One region of the Roseibium sp. JB4-4 genome, then DNA from elsewhere that is predicted to be linked to it. Evidence: predicted binding sites of a transcription regulator. Region 1 holds the regulator's gene; each other region holds the start of a gene.
What was found. Region 1 encodes PhoB, which activates phosphate uptake and scavenging genes when phosphate is short. Its sites were predicted from a motif close to TGTCATNNANCTGTCAT; they were not measured.

Region 1 (7,208 bases):
CGGGCGTGATGCCCAGTTCATCAAGATTCAATGCCACGATGGAATTGCCTTAACTTGCGCCGAAGCACCAGGCCAGAATACCCTTCTGGGCATGGAGCCGGTTTTCTGCTTCGTCAAACACCACAGAGTTGGGACCGTCCATCACTTCCGACGTCACTTCCTCGCCGCGATGAGCCGGTAGGCAGTGCATGAACAAAGCGTCGCTGTTCGCTTCCGACATCAGACGCTTGTTCACCTGATAGGCGCTGAGCAGATTGTGACGCGATTCCGCGTCATCATCGCCCATGGACACCCAGCAGTCGGTCACGACACAGTCGGTCCCCTTGACCGCCTCATATGGGTCTGTGGTCACGATAATTGAACCACCCTTGGCGCGGGCAGCATCGATAAGGTCTTGCGGCGGTGCCAATTCGGCTGGTGTTGCAATGCGCAGTTCGAAGTCGAGACGCGGGGCTGCGTGAACCCACGACGCCAGAACGTTGTTGTTGTCGCCTGTCCAGGCAACGCTCTTGCCCCTGATAGATCCGCGATGTTCTTCAAACGTCATCACATCGGCCATGATCTGACAGGGGTGTGAGACTTTGGTCAGCCCGTTGATAACCGGAACGGTTGCGTTTTCGGCAAGTTCATTGAGTTCATGATGATCGAGGATACGGATCATGATGGCATCGACGAAACGCGACAGAACCTTGGCCGTATCTGCAATGGTTTCTCCCCGGCCCAGCTGCATTTCAGTGCCGGTCAGCATCAAGGTTTCGCCGCCCAGCTCACGCATGCCGACATCAAAGGATATGCGCGTGCGTGTCGAGGGTTGTTCGAAGATCATGGCCAGCACCTTGCCCGCAAGCGGACCTTCGCCGCGGCGTACACCGTTGCGGCTGGACTTGATCTTGAGACCGGTGTCGAGAATGGCGCGCAGTTCGTCGCCTTCAAATTGAGTCAGATCCAGAAAGTTCCGGTAGCTTCCGTTCGCGGTCATTCTGCCGCTCCTTCCACCAGTTTCGCTTCGATCGCCAGCGCGGCCTCTTCAAGGCGCTCTACGGCAATTGAGATTTCATCTTCGCTAATTGTGAGCGGCGGCATGATGCGCACCACGTTGTCGCCCGCAGGCACCGCCAGCAAGCCCGCTTCGCGCGCGGCACCCACATATTCACCAACGGGCACAACACACCGTATGCCCAACATCAGACCGTTGCCTCGCACCTGATCCAGCACTTTGGGATGACTGTCCACGAGGCCCGCAAGCTTCTGCTTGAGATGGAGCCCTTTGTGTCGGACATCTTCCAGAAAGCCGTCACCAAGCACGACGTCCAGGACAGCGTTGCCGACCGACATAGCGAGAGGGTTGCCGCCGAAAGTCGTTCCATGCGTTCCCGGTGCTAGCGCTTCCGCGCAGTCCGCGGTCGCAAGACAGGCACCCATCGGGAACCCGCCGCCGATGCCTTTGGCAACAGCCATGATGTCCGGCTCAATGCCGCTCCACTCATGAGCAAAAAATTTGCCCGTGCGCCCGACGCCTGTCTGGATTTCGTCCAGGATCAACAAGATACCTTGATCGTCACACAGCTGGCGCACGGCACGCAGGAAGTCCGTCGGGATCTCCCGAATACCGCCCTCACCCTGGACAGGTTCAAGCGCAATCGCCGCCGTCTGCGGTCCGAGAGCCTCCTTGAGAGCATCCAGATCGTTTGCAGGCACTTGATCGAAACCCGGTGCCTTCGGGCCAAATCCTTCCAGATATTTGGCTTGGCCGCCCGCGGCGATGGTCCCCAGTGTCCGGCCGTGGAACGCTCCCTCGAACGTGACGATATGGTAGCGTTCCGGCTGTCCTTTGTCGAAATGGTACCTGCGCGCGCACTTGATGGCGGCTTCCATCGCTTCAGCGCCGGAATTCACAAAAAGCACCTTTTCGGCAAAAGAAGCGTCGCAAAGGCGCTGCGCAAGGCGCTCACCCTCCGGTATCTGATGAAGGTTGGACACGTGCCACAGTTTTGCGGCCTGCTCCTGTAGCGCCGACACCAGGTGCGGATGGCTATGCCCGATGGAATTGACAGCAATACCGGAACCGCAATCGAGGAATCGTCGGCCGTCTTTCGTAACAAGCCAGACACCTTCCCCATGATCAAACGACAGGTTCGATCTTGCGTAGTTACCGAATAATGCAGTCTTGGACATAACCTCTTTTGTCTCCTTAAGAACGCCTGCACGAAGGTGACGTTCGCGCCCGACAGGAGCAACGATGTCACAGTTACTGTGTCAGGCCAAAATGCAACATGCCGCCCCGAAGAGGCGGCACGCTGCGGTTTTCTTATACACCCCCGGCCCCAAGGCCTGTCAATGGAAATGGCGCTTCGCCGCAACCTGCAGCCCCTGAGCGCAGATTCAGCAAAAGTCTCAAGGGTCTCGCCATACTTGGGGAAAAGTCGCTTCATCCCCAATTGGTTTTGGGCGAATGGTTGCCTGACAAATTAACGTTATTGTAACCTCTTGATATTCAAACACGAGATCTCGTGGGGCTAATCATTCTTAGGCACTAGATATGCCATATCAGGCGTGCCTGCGCATGCCAAGCACGGGGTTAATGGCCGGCAAAACGGTCAAATGAAAAGGTGCGGCAATGAGTTGGACAGACGAACGGGTTGAGCTTCTCAAAAAGCTTTGGAGCGATGGCTTGAGTGCAAGTCAGATTGCGGGTGAGCTGGGTGGCGTAACCCGGAACGCCGTCATCGGCAAAGTACACCGACTTGGATTGTCAGGTCGCGCAAAGTCCTCCTCGTCCAGCAGCAAACCTCGTCGTCCGCGCACAAGCGCGCCCGCAGCCGGGACTTCGGCACCCAAAAAACCGACACCTCAACCACAGACTATTGGGGCGACGGCGCTGAAGGCCGACATTGCACCAACACCCATCGTCGAAGCAGAGCCTGACCTTGAGCCGATCGCAGAGCTGATCCCGATTTCCGAACGCGCGTCGATCCTGACCCTGACCGAACGGACATGCAAATGGCCGATTGGCGATCCGGCAACCGATGACTTTTACTTCTGCGGCCGCCAATCCGACGCAGGTGTTCCCTACTGCGCGCACCATTGTAAAATCGCCTATCAACCGGTTGCAGACCGCCGCCGTGATCGCAAAGTGATCGCCCGCGCAGGATAGCGGTCAAGCAGCAGCAAAAATGCAAAGCCCGCCAGATTGGCGGGCTTTTTTGTTGTGATTTTTGCACCTGGAATTCGTCACTTCATCATGCAACCACCGAAAACTGATCGTTGAATGCATAGCCGGCACCGCGGACCGTTCGGATCGGGTCTCTTGCCTTGCCCTTATTCAGAGCCTTGCGGAGGCGGCCAACGTGAACATCAACGGTCCGCTCGTCGACATAGACATCATGCCCCCAAACACCGTCAAGCAGTTGCTCACGCGAGAAAACCCGTCCGGGTGAGGTCATGAGAAATTCCAGCAGACGGAATTCCGTCGGCCCAAGGTGGACTTCTTTCGCATTCCTGCGAACCCTGTGCGTTTCACGGTCCAGTTCGATATCTCCGGACCGGAGCATTGTAGACACAACTTCAGGACTTGCCCGGCGCAAGATTGCGCGGACCCGCGCCATCAATTCAGGTACGGAAAACGGTTTGACCACATAGTCGTCCGCCCCTGTCGACAGTCCTCTGATACGCTCTGCCTCTTCACCGCGCGCCGTCAGCATAATGACGGGCAATCGCTCGGTGTCTTCCCTGGCTCTCAAGCGCCGACACAACTCGATCCCAGACAGGCCCGGAAGCATCCAGTCGAGCAGCAAAAGGTCCGGCACGCTTTCCCGCAACCGAATTTCTGCCTCATCGCCACGAATACACGATTCAACCGTGTATCCTTCGGCTTCCAGATTGTATCTCAACAGAAGACTAAGCGGTTCTTCGTCTTCAACGATGAGCACCTTCGGCATACATCTCGCTCCATGTCATGCAGCAGGCGCAGCCGCGCCGGCTGGATCATTTTTCCGCAAGTTCGTTCGGCGACTAAGAAACGCTGGTGGTTTCGTCCAGCTTGGTCCGTTCTTCCGGCAGCCGGTCACCGGTCACCATGTAAAAGACGTTTTCAGCAATGTTGGTCGCGTGATCACCAATGCGTTCAATGTTCTTTGCGCAGAAAAGGAGATGGACACACTGCGTGATAACCCTTGGATCTTCCATCATGTAGGTCAGCAGCTCGCGGAACAGCGATGTATAGATTGCGTCCACTTCCGCATCGGCTTCCTGCACGCGTTTCGCGGCTTCCGGGTCCTTGCGGGTATAGGCGTCCAGGACCTGCTTCAGCTGGTTCAGCGCAAGCTCGGTCATGTGCTCGACACCTATCGCAAGCTTTTTGGAACCGAGGCTGTTGTCGATTGCAATGGCGCGTTTTGCAACGTTCTTGGCCAGGTCGCCAACGCGTTCCAGATCATTGGCGATACGCGTGGCGGCCGTAATTTCCCGCAGGTCCTGACCCATGGGCTGACGGCGCGCGATCATTTCGATCAGCTTTGCTTCCACTTCCTGATGCAACGTATCAAGCCGTTCATCCTGGGCAATGGTGGTTTTGGCCAATTCCAGGTCCCGTGACACCAGAGCAGAAACGGCATCGGCGAAAGCCTTTTCGGCCAAGCCGCCCATTTCAGCGACCTTGCCAGCCATTTCTGTCAGTTCTTCGTCATAGGCAGAGACTGTATGTTCAGACATACTTTGTCCTCTTTAGTAATCTCGAAAGAATTTCTTAGCCGAAGCGGCCAGTTATATAATCCTGAGTACGCTTGTCTTTCGGGTTTGTGAAGATGTCCTGTGTCGGACCCTCTTCAACCAGAATGCCAAGGTGGAAGAACGCCGTACGCTGGGACACACGCGCTGCCTGCTGCATGGAGTGCGTCACAATCACGATCGTATAGTTCTCGCGCAGTTCGTCGATCAGCTCTTCCACCTTCGCGGTCGCAATCGGATCCAAAGCCGAACACGGCTCGTCCATGAGGATCACTTCAGGACTGACGGCAATCGCCCGGGCAATACATAGACGCTGCTGCTGACCGCCGGACATGCCGGTTCCGGGCTCATCCAGCCGGTTCTTCACCTCTTCCCAGAGACCTGCCTTTTGCAGGCTGGAAGAGACGATGTCATCGAGTTCTGACTTGTTTTTTGCCAGACCATGAATGCGCGGACCGTAGGCGATGTTGTCATAAATCGACTTCGGAAACGGGTTCGGTTTCTGGAACACCATGCCGACCTTGGCGCGCAACTGCACCGGATCGACCTTGGGATCGTAGATGTCTTCGCCGTCAATCTTGATCGAGCCTTCGACTCGGCAAATGTCGATGGTGTCGTTCATACGATTGATAGTCCGCAGAAACGTCGACTTGCCACAACCTGATGGGCCGATAAAGGCCGTCACCGAACGTGGCTGGATTTCAATGTCCACGTCCTTGATGGCCTGGTTGTCGCCGTAATAGACCTGAACCTTGTTTGCAGAGATTTTGCTATCGGTCATTTTAATCGCCTGTTCAATGTTCGGCATCTCGTTCATCGCATCAATCCTCACCAGCGGCGTTCAAACCTGCGGCGCAGGATGATCGCGAGAATGTTCATTGTGAGCAGGAAGATCAGCAGGACGATGATACCGCCCCAGGCTTTTTCGTAGAATGCGTAGTCCGCCCTGGCTGCCCAGGTGTAGATCTGCGCCGGCATGGCAGAGTTCGGGTCAAGGAAACCCGAAACGAAGCCGTCCGGATATCCGCGCGCTACAAAGCCGACCATACCGATCAGAAGCAGAGGTGCAGTTTCACCCAGCGCCTGTGCCAGACCAATAATGGTGCCTGTCAGAATACCCGGCATCGCAAGTGGCAAGACGTGATGGAAGATCGCCTGCATTTTCGACGCGCCCACACCAAGTGCCGCGTCGCGAATGCTCGGAGGTACCGCCTTCAGCGAGGCACGTGTCGAGATAATGATCGTGGGGAGCGTCATCAGTGTCAGAACAAGGCCGCCGACCAGCGGTGCTGATTGCGGCAAATGCATGAACTGGATGAAGACGGCCAGACCCAGGATACCGAACACAATGGAAGGAACGGCAGCCAGGTTCGAAATGTTCACCTCGATCAGATCAGTGAACTTGTTCTGCGGTGCGAACTCTTCAAGGTAGATGGAGGCAGCCACGCCAATGGGGAGCGACAGAAACAGAACCACCAGCATCATGAAGAAGGAGCCAATCACCGATGCACCGATGCCGGCACCTCCCGGATTGTCAACGCCAGAATCTGCTCCGGTTATGAAGCTCCAGTTGAAGACAGACCTAATGATACTGGCTTCAACCAGAATGTCGACGAGATCCAGATCCGTTTTTTGCAAGAAACGGCTGTCGGTCATGTTCTCGCGTGTCACGCGTCCGTTGATGTATCCGTCCACGCGGGAGGAAGCTGCCAACTCGAACGAAACGGGCTGTCCAAGCTGGCTCTCATCCGCCTTGAAAAACGACCTGATGTCGCCACCAGGCTTGCCGACGATGCGTTCAATCGTGCTGGCGTCGAACGGAACGTCGAGGCCCTTTTCCTCAAGCTGACCTTGCAGCGCGCCGATAAAGATCTGCTCGTAGGCCTTGGTCTTGAAGAGCTGGCCCTCGGCTTCGTCATACTGCTCCTGTGTCAGCGTGAACTCCACCTCGACAATCGTCTTGGTGAAGGCGGGAATGCCCTCGGAAATGATGGCAATGGCCAGGACAACGAGGAAAAACAGGCCTATTCCAATCGCCCCTATCCCGTAGGCTTGAAAGCGCTTCTCCGCTGCGTTCCGTTTGCGGGTCAGTTCATCGATCGCATAAAGAGACTTCGGTTGCGCAGGCTTCGCGCTGGAGGGCTCAGATGTTGCGGGAGGAAGTGTTGCGTCGGTCATCAGTCATACTGCTCCCGGTACTTGCGCACGATGTAGAGTGCGACGATGTTAAGTCCAAGTGTCACCACAAAGAGCGTCATGCCGAGGGCAAAGGCAACCAGGGCAACCGGGGAAGCAAAGTCGGCATCGCCGGTCAACTGACTGACGATTTTCGCAGTCACCGTCGTCATGGCTTCGAAAGGATTGAGGCTCAGGCGCGCAGCTGCACCAGCGCCGAGTACAACGATCATCGTTTCGCCGATTGCACGCGAGGCAGCGAGCAGGATTGCACCGACAATACCCGGAAGAGCTGCAGGGAGAATGAC
Region 2 (7,208 bases), 1.0 Mb from region 1:
GCCGGTCAATTTGCCGCTTCCCTGTTGGACTTCAAATCCCAGTTTGCTGTTTTCCTGATCGACCGTCCAAGTGTCAGCAAGACCGGGTGAAACAAGGCCAAGCGAAACAACAGCACCAAGTGACAAAATCATATTTTTCAGTTGCATAAAGATAAGTCCTAAAGCTGTTTCTCTGAATTCGCGGAGGCTGTCGAAACCATCCTTTTCAACGTGTCGTCTCTGGCGATGAAATGGTGTTTCAATGCTGCTGCGACATGGACGACAATCAATGCAATCAGCAGGAAAGCTCCATATTCGTGCAGTACCTTGAAGAAGGTTTCAGCGTCCTCCTGACTGCCAAGCGCGGCAGGAACCGGTAGATGCGGAATTGGCAGGACGTTGAAGGCGATTGTCGGAATGTTCCAGGGCGACGCTGACACCATGAACCAGCCCGTGATCGGCATGGCAAAGATGAGTACATAGAGCCCGACATGGCCAAGGTGTGCCGCGACTTTTTCAAGCGGGTGCATTCCCTCTGGCAATTTCGGAGTGGGATTGAACAACCGCCACACAAGCCGCATCGCAGCGAGAGCCAATACAACGAACCCTATGGACTTGTGCAACTGGTAGAGCTGAAACGTCGACTGCTCGGTTTGCGGCAATCCATCCAGGTAAAGGCCGAATGCGAGCATGCCCAGGATCAGGAGCGCCATTGTCCAGTGAAAGAAGATGGCAATGAGACCGTACCCGGTGGAGGAATTGCGCAGCATGAGCGGCTCCAGTGAAGCTGAGACCGGCATTCACCAGTCTCAGCCGAGGGATATTAGTTCGTTGCTTCGGCCTTAAGCACTTCAGCGTGGAACGTCACCGTGATGTCATCACCCACATAAGGCACGAACTTGTCCATGCCAAAGTCGGAGCGCTTGACAACTGTCGAGACGGCAAAACCGGCCGCTGGTTTCTTTGCCATTGGATGTTCCCCGATTGAAGTTACGTCAACAGTCAGCGTGACTGGTTTCGTGATGCCTCGGACGGTCAGATCACCTGTGACGGCCAGTTGTTTTTCGCCGGTCTGCTCGACGTTGGTGCTTTTGAAAGTAGCTTCCGGAAATTTTTCTGCGTCGAAGAAATCGGCACTCTTCAGGTGTGTATCACGGTCAGCCCAGAACGTGTCCATGCTGGCAATATCGATGGTGAATTCGATGGATGAATTTGCCGGCGTTTCCTTGTCGATCAACAGAACGCCATTCCAGGACCCGAAGCGGCCTTCGGTCGTGGAATACCCGAGGTGGTCGTAGGAGAAGGTGAGGTTCGCGTGGGATTTATCAAAGTCATAGGCGACAGGTTCGGCGACGGCGGTGCCGGCCAGAAGGGACAAAGCAAACGCAGACGCAGCAAAACGGATCATGTTCAAACCTCTTGAATGGTGTTTCCTTGAGCGTTCGGCTGTGAACGCTTAGGGGTTGAGATAGTCATTGCTGCGCTGCATGCAATTTGACTGACCGTTCGAGCTGAATGAACAATTCGTTATCCCTTGGGTCTCAGAAGCAATGCACGGCGGTAAAGGGGATTGGCTGTTTCCTTTTGCAAGCGAACGATTGACAATCGTGCCAGCTCGAATCGAGGGCTCCTTGTGAAGTTGATTGCAGAGAAAGGTTGTTGCAATCCAGAATAGATTTGATGGGTTAGCTATTGAAAACAAAGGAAGACTTGATCTGTCATCAATTCATCAAGGAATTCAGGCACCTCTTTGACGGTCGTCACAAGCGGACGGCGGCAATAACCGGCAAGTTCCAGATCCATGATCCGAGAGCGCAGGAGAACTAGACATGAAACGAGCAGTCATTGTGTCCCATAGAGGCGCTTGTTTGGTGGCTCCGGAGAACACTTTCGCGTCTCTGGAAAAGGCCATCGATCTCGGAGCGGACGTTGTCGAATTCGATGTTCGTCCCTCTAGCGATGGTATTTTTTATGTGATGCACGATGCGACCGTTGACCGGACGACGAACGGCAGTGGCCGCTTTGCTGAAATGACGTCTGCCGAAATAGATCAGCTTGATGCAGGCAGTTGGTTCGGTTCCGAATTCGCGGGAGAACGGGTTCCGCGATTGGACGCTTTTCTTGATGCTTGTAAGGGGCGCATTGGGACTTACGTGGAAATCAAGGAAGGTGATCCTGCAGAAGTGCGAGACATGCTGGCTGCACGCGGCATGCTTGAGCACGCATGGACCTTTTCCTTCGATCAATCGATCCTGGCTGAGGCTCGTGCCAAGGTGCCGGACCTCAGGCGCATGGTTCTCTTTGGGCACGTCGGATCTGTTGAGCGCGCTGTTGCCCAGGGCGCATCCATTCTTGAGTTTCACGAAGATTGCCTGATCGCAGACTCTGTCGAGGAAGCGCGGGAAGCAGGTCTTACGACCCAAATGTTCTATGCGGGTCAGGATCGATCCGTATTCGAGCAGGCCGTCCGCCTCGGTATTGAACAGATGAATATCGATCACATAGAGATTTTTCGCGAAGTTGAGAGAGAAGTTCTTGAGTCTGTCTAGCTGTGAGAGAATGATTAGCGAATTCTTAAGTGGAGCTAACTCAAAATTGAGATGATGCTATCCGTTTAATTTGCGGTTGTGGGTTTGGTTATTTGCATTAGTGAATAAGCTATGAATACACAAGATTCATCGACTGTTTTCATCTTAGATTAAGTGGATTATTGTTACGGTCTGGCCATCGCCAATTCAGCAAATGGCCAAAGATGACTGACTGTACACACATCGAAGACCGAAGCAGGAAAACGAATTCTCGAAATTTTACTTTCGATGCCGTTTTCAAGGAACTGTCTCGTATCTTGGCTGTGGCGACCTTTGTCGTCAGCATATTAATGGTCGGCGAGGCGAACGCTCAGGGTTGGGTTGTTAAGCGTGTCTCCGGAATAGCTTATTTTGTTGCTCCCGGTGTGCAGGCCTTTCGGGTGAAACGCGGAATGGTCTTTGAAAAAGGATACACAATTGGCACGCGGCCAGGTGCGCGAGCCCTCATTGCGCGTGGGAGCGAGACAATTTCTGTCGGTCCGAACACGACATTTGCAATCTCAAAACATCGAAGCCGGGGTGCCAAGACAACTCTTCTCCAACGCAAGGGCAATATTGAAGTCGACGTGAAAACGCGGCAACGGAATCACTTTACCGTGGAAACCCCGTTTCTTGCCGCAGTTGTAAAGGGCACAAAATTCGGCGTTTCGGTGAATACCAAACGCGCAAGGGTCTCCGTCCAGCGCGGGTTGGTCGGCGTTGAGGATTTTGCATCCGGTGACCGGGCGGACGTTGGCGCAGGACAGTCTGCATCCAGTGCGCCGGCTACAAAAGTAGGGCTTCAGGTCGGTGGCAGGACAAAGCCTACTATTCGACCAGGGCGCAAGCGGGCACCTTCATTCCAGACCCCCAAAACCAAGAATGTTCCTTCGGCTGATGTCTCTCCAAATAATGGAGGAGGCTTCTTGAGTAATTTCTTCAGCGGAAATGGAAATTCCGGTAACAGCGGCAACGGGAACGGCAACGGCAACGGAAATTCCAGCGACAGCGGCAACGGGAATGGCAACAGCAATGGCAATTCCGGTAACAGCGGCAACGGGAACGGCAACAGCAACGGCAATTCCGGTAACAGCGGCAACGGGAATGGCAACAGCAATGGCAATTCCGGTAACAGCGGCAACGGGAATGGCAACAGCAATGGTAATTCCGGTAACAGCGGCAACGGGAATGGCAACAGCAATGGCAATTCCGGTAATAGCGGCAACGGGAATGGCAACAGCAATGGCAATTCCGGTAACAGCGGCAACGGGAATGGCAACAGCAATGGCAATTCCAGTAATAGCGGCAATGGGAATGGCAACAGCAATGGCAATTCCGGTAACAGCAACGGAAATGGCAATGGCAACAGCAACGGCAACGGCAAAAAATAGAAAAAGAGATTGATCGGGCAGGGATGAGATTGGCCGTCATTCGAAAACGGCGTTGCAAATTGTGGGCGGTAACAAAGGTAATATGTGGTCAGAAAAGACAAAGCGTTTCGGGAACGCCTGTCTCATCGCGATCCTGGTGATCGCGGCGACCGCGTTCGTGCGCTATGCAGGATTTTCCGGCTCTATTGATCGTTTCCTTTGGGAAACAAAGTTCAGCCATGACAAACGTCCGGTGACCGGACAGATCGTCCTCATCGATATTGATGCCAAGAGTTTGAATGAGCTCGGTGTCTGGCCGCTGCCGCGCCGTCTTTTTGCAGAATTGACGGACGTTGTCGCAGGTTCTGGTGCTTCAGATATCCTTTTTGACATTGACTTCAGCGCAGTTTCCAGTGCCGAAGACGACCGTCTCTTCGCAAAAGCAATTGAAAATGCCGGCAATGTCAGCCTAGCAATGTTTCGTCAGGCCGCTTCAGCCGGTGTCAACCAAAGTGAGGTGATCAACCGGCCCATCGGTGAGTTTCTTCAATCTGCCTGGCCCGTCGTTGTCATGGTGCCCGTTGAAGACGACAGCCGTATATGGAGAAACATCTATGGCTATGACATCTCCGGTACAGCAGAATTGTCGGCGTCAGCGTTTCTGGGCGAATATTCCGGGGAAGCGCTTGGTGCTTTTGGATTGGATTTCGGGATTGCCATCGATGAATTGCCGACGGTTTCGCTGGTGGATGTGCTCAACCGGTCAGTCGACCCAGAGTTTTTTCTAGGAAAGAAAGTCGTCATTGGAGCGAGTGCTCAAGAATTGAGAGATCTCTTTCCTGTACCGGTTTACGGCATTCTGCCTGGAAGCGTGATTCAGGCGCTCGGCGCTGAGAGTTTGCTCCAAAACCGTGCCATGCGTATTGAAGGGGAGATGGCAGCCCTCGCATTTGCCATCGTTGTTTTTCTCCTGCTCTTGATGACCAAAATTGAGGGCTGGGCGATCAAAGCCCTGATACTTGCGCTTGCGGCGGGGACCGTCGAGCTGGCCGCATTTCTTTTGCAGAAGAACATGCCGCTTCTTGTCCCGACAGCAAGTGCGCAATTCCTTTTGCTTTTCGCGGCAACAGGCATCGTTCTGAGGGAGCTTGGCTTTCACAAATTGATCTCGCACGTGGCCACGATCGGAAAGCACAACAGCGACCGGATGCTCGGTCTTGTTTTTGAAGACAGCTTCGATGCTATCGTCGTCATACAGAAGGATGGCTGCATTTCAGCGGCCAGCCGTTCAGCCAGGTTGCTTTTTCACCGCAAGAAGCTGATTGGAAGCAAGGCACATGAAGTCTTGCCGAGCGAGCTTGTTGAAGAGGCTCAAGAGGTTCTTCTCAGTTCCGCAGATCAGATGCCAATCTCCAAAACACTGGCGATGCCGTTTGAAAATGGGGATCTGCGTTACGTTGAATATGTTGTCACTCGCTCCGAAAGAACGCTTGCGAGCACAGGCAACAGCGGCGACGACACGTCTGAGGCTGTTGCCTGTCTGACATGCCGTGATGTCACGGAAGAACGCGAATCCGCAATTCGTCTCGAATACCTTGCCAAATACGACCCTATAACGGGGCTACTCAATCGAAACGGGTTTGAAGAAGAGCTGACTATGCAGGCTCTGTTGGTGGAAAGCCGAGGTGAGAACCTTGGTCTCCTTCAGTTTGCGGTTGTCAATCTCGATCAGATTGTTGCGTCTCTCGGTTTTTCCTTTGGCGACATTGTCCGCAAAACGATAGCGACCCGGCTGAAAAAGCATTTGTCCGATGGAATCACCTGGTCAGCGCTGGCCAGCGACACATTTGCTGCTGCCTTCGCATGCAGGCACGCAGGAGGCGACGAAACGCAGTTGATTGAACGTATCCGGGACCTCATCGGTGAAGACTATTCCATCGACGGCGCAAGGATCTCGGTCCAACTCAAATTCGGTTACGCAGTGTCCGACGCAGCAGAACCTCCCGAATCCCAACTGAAACGGTCTGGAAACGCGCTTGCCAGGGTTCGGCGTGACATTCAGCAGGAGATTTTGGCCTTCGATCCTGGCATGGACGCAGCACTGATGCGCCGGCGTGAGCTGGAGACCGAGCTGTTCAAGGCGATTGTGCGCGACGAACTCCAAATGGCATATCAGCCACTCGTTACTCTCGATGACGGAACGATGTTTGGGGTTGAGGCGTTGCTACGCTGGGAGCACCGAGAGCTTGGACCAGTTTCGCCTGCCGAGTTTGTACCGATAGCCGAAGAAAATGGTTACATTGTCGAACTCGGCGCCTGGGCGTTGAACCGTGCCATGAAGGAATGCTTGTCGTGGCCAGTACCTGTTCGATTGTCGATCAATCTGTCGGCAATCCAGTTCAGCCGCGGCAATTTGGTTGCAACGATCCTGGAGGCACTCCAGCGCACAGGCTTTCCAGCTGAGCGCCTCGATCTTGAAATAACAGAATCGCTGTTCATCGAAGAAGGTCTCGACCTTAGGTTTCTGATGGAGGAGATCAGGTCGTTCGGATGCAGTTTCTCGCTTGATGATTTCGGTACGGGCTACTCATCCTTAAGCTACCTACCGAACTATCCCTTCTCGAAAATCAAACTCGATAGGACTTTCGTCCGGCAATCCCTGAGCGACAAGAAGGACGTTGCTCTGATCGAGGCGGTGCTCCATCTCGTGAAAGGTCATGACATGGAGCTAATTGTCGAGGGTATCGAAACACCGGAACAGGCTGCCAAGTTGAATCAACTCGGCTGCCAATTGGGTCAGGGATACCTGTTCGGCAAACCCATGAACGCTATTCAATTGGCCGGCATGCTCCCAAAAGCTGCCTAGGCGGACAGGCCCCCGATACAGCTGTATTTGACGTTCAGATAGTCATCCAAACCGTATTTTGAGCCTTCGTTGCCCATGCCGCTGTCTTTGAAACCGCCGAAGGGAGCCACCTCGGTGGTGATCACTCCCTCGTTTACGCCAACAAGGCCATATTGAAGCTGTTCCATCACCCGGAAAGTTCGGCCAAGGTCCTTGGTGTAGAAATAGCAGGCAAGTCCATATTCGGTGTCGTTTGCCAGCTTTATTACCTCATCTTCTGTATCAAAGCTGAAGAGCGCGGCGAGCGGGCCAAAGGTCTCTTCGCTGGCCACCTTCATGTCCTGGGTTGCGCCAGTAATCAGGGTCGGTTCGAAGAATACCCCGGGACCATTGCTGCGCTTTCCTCCCGACAACAGCGTGCCGCCCTTCGACAATGCGTCCTGAACA
Region 3 (7,208 bases), 610 kb from region 1:
GAAACGCCATATAGTCCCAGATCTCGGTCTTGTATTCCGGCTGTGACGTGGAGAAACGAATGACTTTCTCGTCGTAGTTGGCGCCGGAGAGCATACGGTCGGCAATTTCCGGTTTAACGCCAGCTGAAACAGCCTGCTTTTTCAAGGATGCGACACAGCTCTCGATCGCATGTGCAGAGACGGTCATGCCCGTCACGAGTATTCCGGCCCCAACAGCCGCGCTTGTCCAAGTCTTCCAAAAACCTTGCTGCATCGCCCGCTCCGCCAGCTCTGATTCCTTGAGGGAACGCTGACACGGTAGCGCGACGGAAATGCGGCAAAAAGATGCGAACAACAGTTTTCAAGCAAAATCAGGGCAAACAACGTCATCAGTTGGCCGACTTGTCGTTCTTCTGTGCCGGCGTCCGACTATTTTCCTTCGATCAGTTTTCGCCGGAGCCAGCTCGATGTCTGGTCCATGATGATCACAACGACTATGGTCAAAATGATGATATAGCTTGTATTTTCCCAGTCTCGAGACGTTTTCATTGTCTCAACGAGCATCAACCCGATACCGCCTGCCCCAAGAGCCCCGATGACCGTTGCCGAACGGGTGTTCGATTCCAGGTAATAAAGGACCTGTGAAACGAAAACCGGCAGGATCTGCGGGATCACCCCAAACCGGTAGCGCTGTAACTGACTAGCGCCTGTCGCGCGCACGCCTTCCACCTGCTTGTTGTCGATATTCTCAAGCGCTTCTGAGAAAAGCTTTCCAAGAGAGCCGGTGTCGGTAAACGCAATAGCCAAAGCACCTGTGAGTGGACCAAGGCCAAAAGCGCGAATGAAGATCAGCGACCAGATCAGCATGTCGATACCTCGCAGGAAGTCGAACAGCCGGCGAGTACCGAAACGAAGGATCTTGGAGGGCGTGAAATTCCGGGCAGCCAGAAAGGCCAGCGGCAAGCCGAAAAAAGCTGCCGTCAAGGTGCCGAGCACCGCCATCATGATGGTTTCAAAAAGAGCTATAAACACTTCACCATGCTGCCAGTCCGGATTGTCCAGGAATTCGTGCATGATGTACGACATGTTGGACTGAGCAGGATCGAGACGCTCGTTCGACAGGGCGATTGCCCAGAGCTGACTGAACGGCATGCCATGCAGTTCCGATGTGAACGGAAACCAAAAATTCTCCCAGCCACCGAAATAATTGTGCACCTCAATCTTGGTTCGAGTCACCTGCACACGCCGGTCGAGGGTTGGTCGGGCGTCGAACTTTTTCGGATTGTCCCTGAGCCACTCAGGCACGGGGCCGGACGGTAGCTCGGTGTTGACACCGCTGTTGGTGGCAGTGACCTTGATGACGCCATAGTCCGGGACGTCGAATTCCATCACCTTGCCGGTGATAGCGACCGAATAGCCCTCGCCCAAATCAACGAAAGCATTTGTCCCTTCAACCTCGACCCAATCGGGTAGCTGGTTGATTTCATACGTTGCGCGTCGTTCACCTTCTATCGAGACTTCCATGATGTCACGGCGAAGCAGCTTGGTGACGTGAACTTTGTAGGCCACCGAGTCAGTCGCCAGGATTGCCGCCCGCTCGGGCTGAGCCTTCGACAACAGTTGCGGGACACCGAACGCAAACCAAGTGTAAACGAGGTAAAGACAGACGACGACAGGAGCGGCGACTGTAATCCATGCCCTTCGGCGGACATTCTGAAACACCGTGTTGCGATCAAAAACCGGTTCGTTGAACGTGTCGTAAGCCATCTTCAACCTCCTCAGTGCGCCCGGCCTGCGCCGACAAGCTTGCCGCGAAGGTAAGAGGACAGTTGGTCAATCATCATGATCGTGAAAAAGAGCAGAACGAAAATGGCTGCTGTCTCGTCGCCGGCTCCCTTACCCCAGCCGATTGTCCGGCGTAACTCCTGTCCGATGCCACCTGCACCGACAAAGCCAAGAATGGCCGAAGCGCGCACATTGATTTCAAGGCGCAGCAGGAAGTAGCTGAGATAGTTGGGGGCCACCTGAGGCATCACAGCGTAGCGAATGCGCTGCAGCCAGTTGGCGCCGCAGGCAGACAGGCCCTCGATCGGCTTGCGGTCGATGTTTTCATTGACCTCGGAGAAAAGCTTGCCCAGCGCGCCGGCCGTGTGAAAGGCGACCGCGATCATGGCTGGCACCGGGCTGGACCCAAGAACAAAGATCAAAAAGAGCGCGATGATAAGTTCGGGAAAGGCGCGCATAATATCCATCATGCGGCGCACTACGGGTATGAGCGGTCCCCAGCTGTCGACATTGCGTGTCGAGGTCATCGCCAGAACCACGGCCATAGCGCCACCAATCAGAGTGGCAACAGCTGCAATGTTGAGTGTTTCTAGCATTGCGGGAATGAATTGAATGATCAGGCCGAAAAATGCAGGTCCGGCTTCCCAGGCCTCGACGACAATTTCACCGGGATAGTCAAAGAACTTCGTCAGGCCTTGCAGGAAACCGCCGGAATTCATCTCGTTTGATTTCGAGTAACCGGACATAAGCACGGCAACGACCAGCAGCAGCCCGATCAGGGAGTAAAGCTGGCGTCGTTTGCGCAGTGTCAGGATTTCCTGTTCGAGTGCGGCAACAGCCATTTCAAGATCCTTCGAGGAAGTCATAGAAAACGCGGGCCGGAAACCGGCCCGCGTTCGGGTTCAGAAGAACCGCTTAGTTCTTGTTCTTGGCCTTACGAGCTTCGACAATATTTACGTAAGCTTCGTGTGTGATCGGCATGAAACCCTTGGTCTCACCGGCAGCGATGTTGTAGGCGCAATCCGGGTCGATAGAGTTCAGGGACGCGATTAGACCGGTCATCTTGATCTTGACGTCTTCCGGCAGTTTCTTGGACAGAACGATCGGGCCTTCCGGGATCACCGGGGACTGCCAGATCTGACGCAGTTCGGTCATGTCGACCAGACCGGCGTCGGAAGCCTTGCGCAGAGCGCCGGAGTTGTAACCGTCTTCCCACTCACCGAGGCCGTCGGCCCAGGTCACACCGGCATCGATGTCGCCGTTGGAAACAGCAACGATGGTCTGCTCGTGACCACCGGTAAAGACGACGTCACCAAAGTATTCGCCAGCCTTCATCGGATAGCCTTCCTGCGGAATGGCGATGGAAGGGATCAAATAACCGGAAGTGGAGTTCGGATCACCAAAGCCGAAAACCTTGCCCTTCATGTCTTCGAGCGAATTGATCTCGCTGTCGTTGCGGGCAAAACCGATGGAATAGTAACCGTAGCCGCCGTCAACGTTGACCTTGATGAGAACCGGATCAACAGCTTCCGGATCGGTCAGGTAGACTTTTGCGTAGCTGGAAGCGCCGAGCCAGGCCAGGTCGAGGTTGCCGCCGAGCAGGCCTTCGATAACGCCATTGTAGTCAGCCGGTGCGAACAGCTTGACCGGCACGCCGAGAAGGTCAGCGGTTTTCTGCTCAAGGCACTCATAGGCGCGCAGACGATCAGAGGCGTTTTCGCCACCCAGGATGCCGATACGGAATTCGGTGATTTCTTCAGCACCTGCGACAGATGCATTCAGAGCGATCATGCTGACTGCAGCAAGCGCAGCAACTTTAGCAACGATTTTCATGTGGGACACTCCCCGAGAGTTCTCGATCTTGATGACGTTTAAGGGTGTGCAGCCGGTTCAGACCGCTGCTGCCGCCGGGGTCATCGCTCCAGCGGATTCTTTGTCGCCGGCTTTACCGGCATCGATGGCAGTGGAGGTCGCTGCCTCGTTGAAACTTTCATCCGCGCCGTAGATTTCGCGTGCAACGGTCGTGGTGAGCTCTTCCGGCTTGCCGTCGAACACAATGAAACCGTCACGCATACCGATCACCCGGTCGCAATAGGTGCGTGCTGTGTCGAGCGTGTGCAGATTGCAGAGGACGATCTTGTTGTCGCGTTCATGGATTTCACGCAGCGCATCCATGACAATCTTGGCGTTCATGGGATCAAGCGAGGCAATCGGCTCATCAGCCAGAAACATGTACGGGTCTTGCATGAGCGCTCTGGCGATGGCGACGCGCTGCTGCTGACCACCGGACAGTTCTTCAGCCCGTTTGGTCGCCTCCTGGGCGATGCCCAGACGGTCCAGGGCCGCAAGCGCAGTATTCACATCGCTCGCGCTGAAAACATTGAACAGGCTTTTCAAAGTACCGTGCCCGTTAAGGCGGCCCAGCATTACATTGGTGCAGACATCAAGACGCGGAACCAGATTGAACTGCTGAAACACCATGGCGCAATCACGCTGCCAACGGCGCATCATGCCGCCCCGAAGGCCAAGGATGTCGCGGCCGTCAAACAGAATATGGCCGGACGTTGCCGGGGTCAGCCGGTTTATCATGCGAAGCAAGGTCGATTTCCCCGCACCGGAGCGACCAATGATGCCGACCATTTGCGGCTCATCGATATTAAAGCTGACCTTGTTGACAGCGGTCCGAGACCCGAAGGTCTTGGTAACTTCCTGAAACTGAATCACGCGCCGACCCTGTTGGTTTTGTCCTGTGGTGCCCGGCGCACAAGAGCCACTGGATCATTACAAAGGGATGACAGCTGTTTGACTGTAACGTCAAAGATTTATGACAGATCAATGACATACATGATCGATCAACGCTCAATCACACGCAACTCCCTGAAAACCCGTAATAGGCTCAATCCCTTCGTGCTTTGGCCAGCGCTGGCGGAGAGTGACTGCTTTTTGGGGAAACCGTTTGCTCGGAGCGAAAAATCCCTGAGCAAACATCAGTCCAGTTTTGAAAATCGGCCAGCAGGAAAACAAAAAGGGTCATGGCAATGTCATCAAACCGTCACCAAGACCTGTTGCGCAAAGACTAAACCGGGTCCTCAACCACCCTTGAGCCGATGGAGATAAAATGTCCGCTCCCACCCAGAAACAGTCCCTGAATGAGGCCCCGAACGTTCATCCCGAAGCGAATGTCACCAATTGCGAACTCGGCATATGGACGGAAGTTGGGGCGCGGACAGAAATGCGCGAAAGCCAAATGTATGACTACTCCTACATCGTTCAAGAAGGAGATGTCGTTTGGACAACCATTGGCAAGTTTTGCTCCATTGCACGCCGCGTGCGCATCAATCCCGGCAATCATGCGACCTGGCGTGCTTCACAACATCACTTCACTTATCGCGCGGCAGCTTACGGACTTGGCGAGGACGATGCCGAATTCTTTGAATGGCGAAAGAACGACTGGGTCACCATCGGGCATGATGTTTGGATCGGTCACAATGCCACGGTTCTGGCCGGCGTTCATGTTGGCACCGGTGCCATCATTGCGGCGGGTGCCGTAGTCGCCAAGGATGTGCCCCCTTACACGGTGGTAGGCGGCGTCGCCGCAAAACCGATTAAACGACGTTTTTCGGAGACCCAGGCCGACGCTCTGATGGAAATTGCCTGGTGGGACTGGAACCATGAAACGCTGAAGCAGCGCTTGCCGGATTTCCGAAAGCTGGCAATAGATGCCTTTATTGAAAAATATCGATAGGTCTCTTCGAAAAAAACCATATTGAATGCCTCCCCTGCCGGTGCTTTTGTGAACGGCAAACTGAATTGGAGGCACTTGATGGCGACACGAACTGCGACCTGCCGATGCGGGCAATTGCGCGCCGAATGCGAGGGTGATCCGGTGCGCATCTCGGCTTGCCATTGCCTCGAATGCCAGAAAAGAACAGGCAGCGTGTTCGCTGTTCAGGCCCGCTGGCCTGACGATAGAGTGTTACTTTCGGGAGACTACTCCGAATGGCAGCGGGAATGTGACAGTGAGCATGTGGCGACTTACCGGTTCTGCCCCGAATGTGGTTCCACACTTGCGTTCGTGATTGAAGGCTGGCCCGGCGTCATCGCAATTCCGGTGGGAGCATTTGCAGATCCCGAGTTTCCGTCACCACGCTTTTCGGTTTACGAGCATCGAAAACATGCCTGGGTTACGGTGCCAGGCGACAATGTCGAGCACTCGTCAGACCCTTCGATCGCTTTTACGCAGGGCGAACTCAGAAAATGAGTGAGCTTGACCCCGGTTCAATGCAACACACCCAAACCACAGTTGGCGCCAGCCTCAACCGTATCATCCTCTATGTGCGCGACGTGGATATCAGTGCATGCTTTTATTCATTCTTTTTCGGCTTCAAGGTTGTGAGAACTCCAACGGACCGATTGACCGAACTCGTGCCGGAAAATGGGGGAGCGCACTTGCTGCTTCACCGGGCCGGTAAGGCTCAAAAGCTCGGCCAGGCGTCTGTCAAACTTGTTTTCGAAGTCGAAGACGTGCAGGCCTTTCGCAAAGAGGCCAACAAGAAGGGGTTGAAGTTCGGTCCCGTTCACAAGGCTGACGGCTATTCGTATTCAAACGCCAAAGATCCGGATGGAAACTCCGTTCAAGTATCCAGCCGTGCATACCGGGACCAGAACAAAGGCAAGTAGGCCTCCCTTTTCTGGCCGATAGCCTGTAACCTTTGCCGCATGAAAAACGTTCCGGCCGTTATTCCTTCCAGCTTGGGTTTGTCGCTGCGTCGTTGGCGAGTGCTGAACCGCATCAAACAAGACGTTTTGGCACACGAGCTGGGTGTTTCTCAAAGCCGAATTTCACGATGGGAAAGCGGTAAATCGCACCCAAACCACGAAGACTGCCTCAGGATTACAACGCTTCTGCGCGCTCGAGCGGACAGCGCGGCCGACAATGCGCTTCTGCATTTGGTGTCCCGGTCGAGCGACCCGGTCCACCTTGTCTGCGATCTCACCCACCGGCTTCTGGCCATGTCGCCTGCACGGGAGCGGGAATGGCGCGCGCCCGTCTCGGAGTTTCTCCACCGTCCGCTCTGGCGCTTTGCGACAGATGAAATTCGCGATGTTGAGCACCAACTGGCCGACCTTGGCTGGTTCGAACCGCGCAACGATGACATCATCTATTGGACCGAAGCTGCCGTATTTCCGGAAATGTCCATTCCGGAAAGCAAGATCCGGATTTCTAGGCTTCAGTTGTCAGACGGCAGTTTCGCGCGGCTTGTCAGAGAAGAAACGGCCAGAGCTGCATAAATTATTCAGGCTCTCGTTGGGACCGGTGTACAGCGCTAAACTGTGGGGTATGACCGATCGAACCAACACAGCCAACACAAAATCAAGTCTTGCCCGGATGGATACCGACCGACTGTCGGGTCTTCTGTCATTTCTCCAGGCCGCAGAGCAAT
Region 4 (7,208 bases), 2.4 Mb from region 1:
TGGCCAATGTCGACGCCGTTACAGAAATTGCCGATCTGATCTCCGCCCAGCGCGCTTATGAGATGAATTCGCAGATCATCCAGGCCGCTGACGAAATGTACTCCACCACCACGAACCTCCGTTAAGTGGGATGGCTGATATGATGAAATATCTGAAACAGGCCATCGGCAGCTTTCTACTGGTGGCGATTACCGGCTCTGCATCCATTGCGGACGACCGTCCGGTGTTGCGCTCGCAAGTCATGACATTGTCGGAGATCGTGACAGTTGGCGATTTCTATTCAAATGCAGGTCGTTTGGCATCCAAACCGCTGTTCCGGTCTCCCGATATGGGAACATCAGGCAACGTACCGGCTCAGCAGGTCGCTGATCGCGCCCGTGCCGCCGGTCTGGATCAAGCAGGAACCGATGGCTTGCGCACCGTCGCCGTGCATAGAGGCGCAACCACATTGAACCGAGACCAGCTGTCCGGCCTCGTTCGCTCTGCTCTTGCAGCGCGGAGCGCCGGTGTCGATCCGAAAAACCTGGAGATCAAACTGACCCAGGCGCCGGATCGTATCCTTGCTGACCCGAAAGTGCAGGATCCGGTTCGCGTTGACGGCTTCGACTGGTCGCAGAGCACCGGTCACTTCAAGCTTCGCGCAACTGTGGCCGTGGAACACGGCACCGAACCTTTGATCCTTCTAGGTACCGCAACCGAGATGGTCCATGTGGCCGCCCTTGCCCAGCCGTTGCAGCGGGAAGATATTCTCAGGGAAGAGGACCTGGTCACAATTCGCATGGCACGCACGAAAGTGCCGACGGGCGCACTGATTGATGCAGGCAGCATCATCGGGATGGCGGCACGTGTTAACCTGCGCGCCAACGTGCCCCTGGCCCGGAGAAACTTTCAGCGTCCGATCCTCGTGGACAGAGGCGAGAAAGTCACCGTGACGTTCGAAATGTCGGGCATGAAGCTGACGTCTAGGGCCAAGGCCATCGATGAAGGTGCCAAAGGCGACGTGATCGATGTGATGAACCTGCAATCACGGCGAATTATCCCAGCAACCATCACGTCACGCGGCCACGTACGCGTGCATGCTGCCAATCCCATCATTGCAAGCCTGAACAGCGAGACCAATTGATGTTGAGCACTTCAAATAAAAAAATGCTGGCGGGCATTGCTCTCGCCGCCCTTGCCGCAGGTTGCAGCACAGCAGATCAGCTTGCCGAAGTTGGCAAGCAACCTTCGCTGAACGCCATTCAGGACCCGACAACACAACCCGGCTATCGGCCCGTGCAAATGCCGATGCCTGAGCCGCAGCAAGCCCACTACAATCCAAATTCCTTGTGGCAATCCGGCAGCCGGGCGTTCTTCAAGGACCAGCGTGCGAACCAGGTCGGCGACATTCTTACAGTCGTTGTCACCATCGACGACGAGGCCCAGATCGACAACGAGACTCAGCGCAGCCGCACAGAAGCCAGTGGCGCCGGTGTTGGAGGCGCCCTTGGCACGGCAATCGACACAATCTTTATGCCCGCGAGTACTGCTGCAAGCGATCTCGCGAACGTCAACAGCAACTCCAACTTCCAGGGTCAAGGCAGCGTCGACAGAGAAGAAACTCTTGAGACAACAATCGCAGCTGTCGTGACCCAGGTTCTGCCGAACGGCAATCTGGTAATCGAAGGCCGACAGGAAGTCAGGGTCAACTTTGAGGTTCGTGAGTTGATCGTGGCCGGTATTGTCAGACCGGAAGACATCACCGCAAACAACCGCATTGCCAGCGAACAAATTGCAGAAGCCCGCATTGGCTATGGTGGACGCGGCCAGATCACGACGGTTCAACAGCCGCGCGTCGGCAACCAGGTCCTGGACATTTTGTTGCCGTTCTAGAGCTGATCGCTTCTTCAGTCCCCCGGCCGTTTGTCGGTGACGTGTTCTAGAAGCGTTGCAGATAACGGCTGATGACGGGCATGGCGTCTCGCTCCCTGAGCGCCATGCCCGTTCTCGTCTTTCCCGCTCAGTGGCGATTTAGGCCCTAACTGCCTGACAAAGTTTGACAGCCCGCGCATTCTGCCGGAAACAAAAATGATGTGATCGCTTTCGCCCGATTGTCGGGATGACGTGAAGCCAATTTCAGCTACACTAAGACCATAAAATTATCGGCTCGACGGGGTCCCCATGCGCATTGCTCTACTCTCTCTCTTTGCAGTCTTTTTCATGAGCGTCACACCAGCCTTGAGCGCCACCTGTGGCAATGGGCCGGGCGGCTACGAAGCCTGGAAACAGTCCTTTATCGCAAACTCTTCAAGCTATGGCCTGAAAGAGCGCGTTGTGAAGAAGGCGCTTCAAGGCCTCACCTACAACAAGAAGGTCGTCCGGTTAGACCGGAATCAGAAGTCGTTCAAGCTGAGCTTCCAGCAGTTTTATGCCAAGCGGGTCAACAATGCGATGATCAAACGCGGGCAGAAACTGGGCAAAACCTATGCCCGAATCTTCAAAGGTATTGAGCGCAAATACGGCGTCCCGGCACCAGTGATCCTGGCGATCTGGGGACTGGAAACCAACTATGGCAGCTTCTCCGGAAACATGTCGGTCCTGCGTTCCCTGGCAACTCTTGCTTACGATTGCAGGCGTTCCAAGTTCTTCACGAATGAGCTTGTCAACGCTTTGATGATTGTCCAACGCCGCGACATGACGCCCGCCGAAATGAAAGGCGCCTGGGCCGGCGAAATCGGTCAGACACAGTTTCTCGCCTCTTCATACATGAAATATGCGGTCGACTGGGACCGAAATGGCAAGCGGGACCTCGTTCGCTCAATACCCGATGTACTGGCTTCCACAGCCAATTACCTTCAAAAACACGGCTGGCGCCGCGGGCAACCGTGGGGACCGGGAACCGCGAACTACCGGGTTCTGAAGAAGTGGAACAAAGCCAGCGTCTACGTTCAGACGATCTCGGTTATGGCGGAAAAGATCGGCAGTTGACCTGATCATTTGCATCCGGCCAATTCGCGAGTGACAGTCGCAGTTTTGCCGTCATAAAGTTGTAACTCCGGCAGCGCAAAACCGGGGCGGACAGAAGCTGGGTCATTTGTTCCTTGCAAGGGAGAATTACCCCGGTTTCTGCCGTTGTATCAGTCGTATTGAATCAAAAGACCGGCCTGAAAGCCGACTAGGAGCCTCCAGATGTCCAGCATCAAAGATCTATCCTTATCCCGCCGCACATTACTTATGGGTGCAGCGGCAACGGGCTTCTCCGCTGCACTTCATCCTTATTCCGTGCTGGCCAAGGAAGGTACTGCCCATATTCGCCTGATGGAGACGACAGATCTCCACGTTCATGTTTTTCCCTATGACTATTACAGCGACCGTCCCATCGACACGGCAGGACTGGCACGAACAGCCACATTGATCCGGCAAATCCGCGACGAGGCAACCAACTCCGTCCTGGTCGACAATGGCGATTTTCTTCAAGGCAACCCCATGGGCGATTTTGTAGCCTATGAGCGCGGCATGCGCGAAGGCGACATGCATCCGGTGATCAAGGGAATGAATGTCCTTGATTTTGATGCGGCTGCGCTCGGCAACCATGAATTCAACTATGGCCTGGACTTCATGATGAAAGTCCTGAATGGCGCAAATTTCCCGGTTGTCTGTGCCAACCTGGTCAAGGGTACAACACTTGCCTCAAATGCGCGTGGCGACGACCTGTTCCTGAAACCCTATGTGATCGTCGAAAAGGAAGTTACCGACGGCTCAGGTCAGTCCTACCCGATCAGGATCGGTTTCATCGGCTTCGTTCCCCCACAGATCATGAACTGGGACAGGCGCCATCTTGAGGGAAATGCCAACGCACGCGACATTGTCGACACGGCAAAGGCATTCGTTCCGGAAATGCGTGAACAGGGCTGCGACCTTGTCATTGCCCTTTCCCACTCGGGCATTGACGCAACCGATTATTCCGAAGGCATGGAAAATGCGTCTCTGCACCTTGCTGCGGTTGACGGAATTGACGCGGTCTTCACGGGTCATCATCACCGCGTTTTCCCGGGTCCTGACTACGAAGGTCTCCCGGGCGTCGACTTTGAAAAAGGGACGCTCTTCGGAAAACCGGCCGCAATGGGTGGCTTCTGGGGCTCGCACCTTGGCGTCATCGATCTGATGGTCGAACGGGACGGCAATGGGTGGCGGATCGCCAACTTCATGACGGAAGCACGCCCGATCTACGAAAAGGAAGGGCGCAAGGTCACGCCCTTGGTGGAGAGCCAGCAGGATGTCCTCGACGCCGTCAAGGAAGATCATGAAGCAACCCTTGCCTATGTGCGGCGCCCTGTCGGTAAGACATCTGCACCGCTTCACTCGTATTTTGCGCTCGTTGCCGATGACCCGAGTGTCCAGATCGTTTCGCAAGCCCAGACCTGGTACATTGACCAGATGATGAAAGGCACGGAGTGGGAAGGCCTGCCCATCCTCTCCGCAGCAGCTCCCTTCAAGGCCGGGGGTCGCGGAGGTCCGGACTATTACACCGATGTTCCCGTCGGTGATGTTGCGATCAAGAATGTCGCGGACCTTTATCTCTATCCGAATACGGTGCGCGCAGTTGCGATCAAAGGCAGCACGGTCAAGGAATGGCTCGAAAGATCTGCAGGGATATTCCAGAAAATAGAGGAAGGCGGTAAAGATCAGCCGCTGATCAATCCGGAGTTTCCGAGTTACAATTTCGACGTCATTGACGGCATCACCTACGAAATCGACCTCACCCAACCATCGAAATACGACCCGAATGGTGAACTGATCAATCCGGACGCCAACCGCATCGTCAAGATTGAATTCAATGGTGAACCGCTCAAACTTGACGACACATTCGTTGTCGCCACCAACAACTACCGGGCCGGCGGTGGCGGGAACTTCCCTGGCATCAGTGACGAGGTTGTTGTTTTCGTCGGACCGGATACCAACCGGGACGTTCTCGTACGCTTTATCGTCGAACAAGGCACAATCAACCCATCCGCAGACGCAAACTGGTCGTTCAAACCGGTACCGGACACCACGGTTCTGTTTGAGACCGGCCCGCGCGGTACCGAGCATGCCGGGTCCGTTGAAGGTGTCAGCATTGAGCCTGCCGGTGACGGAACAGACGGTTTCGCACAATATCGGATCAAACTCTGACATTGGAGAGTTGATGGTTTGCTCTCTCAGTTTCTGAGCAAGATGTCATCAGACCACTTGGGCGGGCTTCGAGGCCCGTCCGAGCTTCTCGGTGGGTTGAGCAGTTTCAGTTGTCACCGGTAATAGATCTGACTTTCAGGTATCAGAACAAAAAAACCTTCCCGTATAGGGAAGGTTCTGAAAGTCTTTCGGATCCGCCTTGTGTATCGGCGGATCGGCCGTTTTCCGGAATTCAGTCGTCGCGATAGACTTTTTCCCGGCGTTCATGCGCTTCCTGAGCCTCAATAGACAGGGTCGCAATCGGCCGAGCTTCTAGGCGCCGAATAGCAATCGGTTCGCCAGTCTCTTCGCAATAGCCATAACTCCCGTCCGCAATGCGTTCCAAAGCGTCATCGATCTTCGAAATCAGTTTCCGTTGACGGTCGCGGGCACGCAGCTCAATCGAGCGATCCGTTTCAGACGACGCACGGTCAGCAAAATCAGGGTGGTTCTGGCTCTCTTCCTGAAGATTTGTGAGCGTCTCTTTGCTCTCCTTCAGGATCTCTTCCTTCCAGGCAAGCAGCTTGTTTCGAAAATACTCACGCTGCCTGTCATTCATGAACGGCTCGTCTTCCGAGGGTCGATATTCAGACTCAATTTCAACCGTCATCGATAGCTCCGGTTTACCGTTATGCCGGGCGCAATATATAGCCGGTTCCCTCAGTCGACAACGGTTCATTTGCGAAAACACAGATTAAAAAAAGTTAATAACTTTCAATCTGTTGCGTCAAATTGCTCGCATTTATTGAGAATTTTCGATTTGGGCCGATGGGCTTCAGTCCGGGAATCGGCCGAGCTTTGCAAGTTCCACTTTCACTCGCAATTCGATCTCTTCCAGCACCGAATCGACCTGCGGATCACCGCTGTTCTGACGGTCCGACACTTGACGAGAAAGCAACTCCAGACGGTCTTCAGATACATGTCCCCCTAGAAGGTCGGCTCGTAGAGTTTCCAGGTTGTCCAGCAGTTGATGCCCGTGTTTGGCTGCTTTCCTGCGTCGCTCTGAAAGTGCATCGACTTCCTGCAAGGCAAGCAACGCATCCATCCCCTGGATAGCCGCGCCGCCCGCGGTCTGTGCGCTTTGGGTTACTTCTGCACCCAAATCAGGCGCAAAGCTGTCCGAGCCGGCGTCAGTACGCTTTTTTGCGCCCCTGCCCTGCACGCCTGTGATCGGTTTATTGCCTGTAATCCGCATATTGGTTTTTCCAGTCCGCCTTGCGGCACAAATGGCACCAAGTTGATTACGCGTTCCCGGAGCCTGTCAGATTCTGCCGGTAAGGGTAAATGAGTCCTTGCACATCAGGCAATATTTGCCGGGCCCACAAGGTGTTTCATCAACTCAATCCTGAAGTTTGCGTGGATATTGACACAAACATACCAGTATCCGGCGCAGAATCCCGTCATTTATTAGCCATGTCCGAACATACTTGGAAAACTGGCACGGCTCTCGCATTACGCAATTGGCAAATAAGCGAACCGCAAGGTTTGACCTGGGTTTACGAAACGGATCAAAAACAGCTTATGCGACAGACGGGCAAAACACATTCTGGAAGGAAAGCGCAGCTTGCGCTGCTGTTTACGGTTCTTTGCACGGCGACGGTCTGGCTTTTGACACCCGCAGCAGCAGCTTCCCGGATCAAGGATATCGCCGACTTCGAGGGAATTCGTGAAAACCAATTGATCGGCTACGGTCTTGTTGTCGGCCTGAACGGCACCGGAGATTCGCTTAACAACTCGCCGTTTACTCAGCAGAGCCTGCAGGCAATGCTTGAACGATTGGGCGTTAACACGCGAAACGTAGACCTGAATACCGACACGGTCGCCGCAGTGATGGTCACGGCGAACCTACCGCCCTTTTCCACGCAGGGAACCCGTATCGACGTCAATGTGAGTGCACTGGGCGATTCTGAATCGCTTCAAGGTGGAACACTCCTGGTAACGCCGCTGGTCGGCGCAGATGGCGAAGTCTATGCCATTGCGCAAGGTTCGGTCGCCATCGGAGGCTTCTCCGCGCAAGC

Region 2: a site for PhoB is predicted at 1,696-1,712, ahead of ACZ1HV_RS03730 (glycerophosphodiester phosphodiesterase). Genes of this name have one in related genera too.
Region 3: a site for PhoB is predicted at 4,589-4,605, ahead of phnC (phosphonate ABC transporter ATP-binding protein). Genes of this name have one in related genera too.
Region 4: a site for PhoB is predicted at 3,017-3,033, ahead of ACZ1HV_RS25610 (bifunctional 2',3'-cyclic-nucleotide 2'-phosphodiesterase/3'-nucleotidase). Genes of this name have one in related genera too.

What each region holds. Positions count from the first base shown of each region.
Region 1 covers NZ_CM146333.1:1,860,253-1,867,460, forward strand. The annotation lists gene ACZ1HV_RS08525 (Hsp33 family molecular chaperone) at 1-37, opposite strand, end outside; gene argF (ornithine carbamoyltransferase) at 50-979, opposite strand; gene ACZ1HV_RS08535 (aspartate aminotransferase family protein) at 976-2,175, opposite strand; gene ACZ1HV_RS08540 (GcrA family cell cycle regulator) at 2,618-3,154, shown strand; gene phoB (phosphate regulon transcriptional regulator PhoB) at 3,240-3,938, opposite strand; gene phoU (phosphate signaling complex protein PhoU) at 4,012-4,710, opposite strand; gene pstB (phosphate ABC transporter ATP-binding protein PstB) at 4,745-5,506, opposite strand; gene pstA (phosphate ABC transporter permease PstA) at 5,554-6,903, opposite strand; partial or broken gene pstC (phosphate ABC transporter permease subunit PstC) at 6,903-7,208, opposite strand, start outside.
Region 2 covers NZ_CM146333.1:821,077-828,284, reverse strand. The annotation lists gene ACZ1HV_RS03745 (YceI family protein) at 1-147, opposite strand, end outside; gene ACZ1HV_RS03740 (cytochrome b) at 159-749, opposite strand; gene ACZ1HV_RS03735 (YceI family protein) at 803-1,387, opposite strand; gene ACZ1HV_RS03730 (glycerophosphodiester phosphodiesterase) at 1,809-2,528, shown strand; partial or broken gene ACZ1HV_RS03725 (FecR domain-containing protein) at 2,732-3,250, shown strand; gene ACZ1HV_RS03720 (hypothetical protein) at 3,349-4,038, opposite strand; gene ACZ1HV_RS03715 (EAL domain-containing protein) at 4,020-6,782, shown strand; gene ACZ1HV_RS03710 (NAD-dependent succinate-semialdehyde dehydrogenase) at 6,779-7,208, opposite strand, start outside.
Region 3 covers NZ_CM146333.1:1,246,174-1,253,381, forward strand. The annotation lists gene ACZ1HV_RS05725 (lytic murein transglycosylase) at 1-253, opposite strand, end outside; gene phnE (phosphonate ABC transporter, permease protein PhnE) at 409-1,746, opposite strand; gene phnE (phosphonate ABC transporter, permease protein PhnE) at 1,758-2,606, opposite strand; gene phnD (phosphonate ABC transporter substrate-binding protein) at 2,680-3,597, opposite strand; gene phnC (phosphonate ABC transporter ATP-binding protein) at 3,655-4,488, opposite strand; gene ACZ1HV_RS05750 (DapH/DapD/GlmU-related protein) at 4,883-5,509, shown strand; gene ACZ1HV_RS05755 (GFA family protein) at 5,588-6,025, shown strand; gene ACZ1HV_RS05760 (VOC family protein) at 6,022-6,444, shown strand; gene ACZ1HV_RS05765 (helix-turn-helix transcriptional regulator) at 6,484-7,056, shown strand; gene ACZ1HV_RS05770 (HD domain-containing protein) at 7,106-7,208, shown strand, end outside.
Region 4 covers NZ_CM146333.1:5,435,946-5,443,153, reverse strand. The annotation lists gene flgG (flagellar basal-body rod protein FlgG) at 1-125, shown strand, start outside; gene flgA (flagellar basal body P-ring formation chaperone FlgA) at 140-1,123, shown strand; gene flgH (flagellar basal body L-ring protein FlgH) at 1,123-1,872, shown strand; gene ACZ1HV_RS25615 (lytic murein transglycosylase) at 2,161-2,967, shown strand; gene ACZ1HV_RS25610 (bifunctional 2',3'-cyclic-nucleotide 2'-phosphodiesterase/3'-nucleotidase) at 3,169-5,151, shown strand; gene dksA (RNA polymerase-binding protein DksA) at 5,384-5,800, opposite strand; gene ACZ1HV_RS25600 (flagellar assembly protein FliX) at 5,966-6,385, opposite strand; gene ACZ1HV_RS25595 (flagellar basal body P-ring protein FlgI) at 6,712-7,208, shown strand, end outside.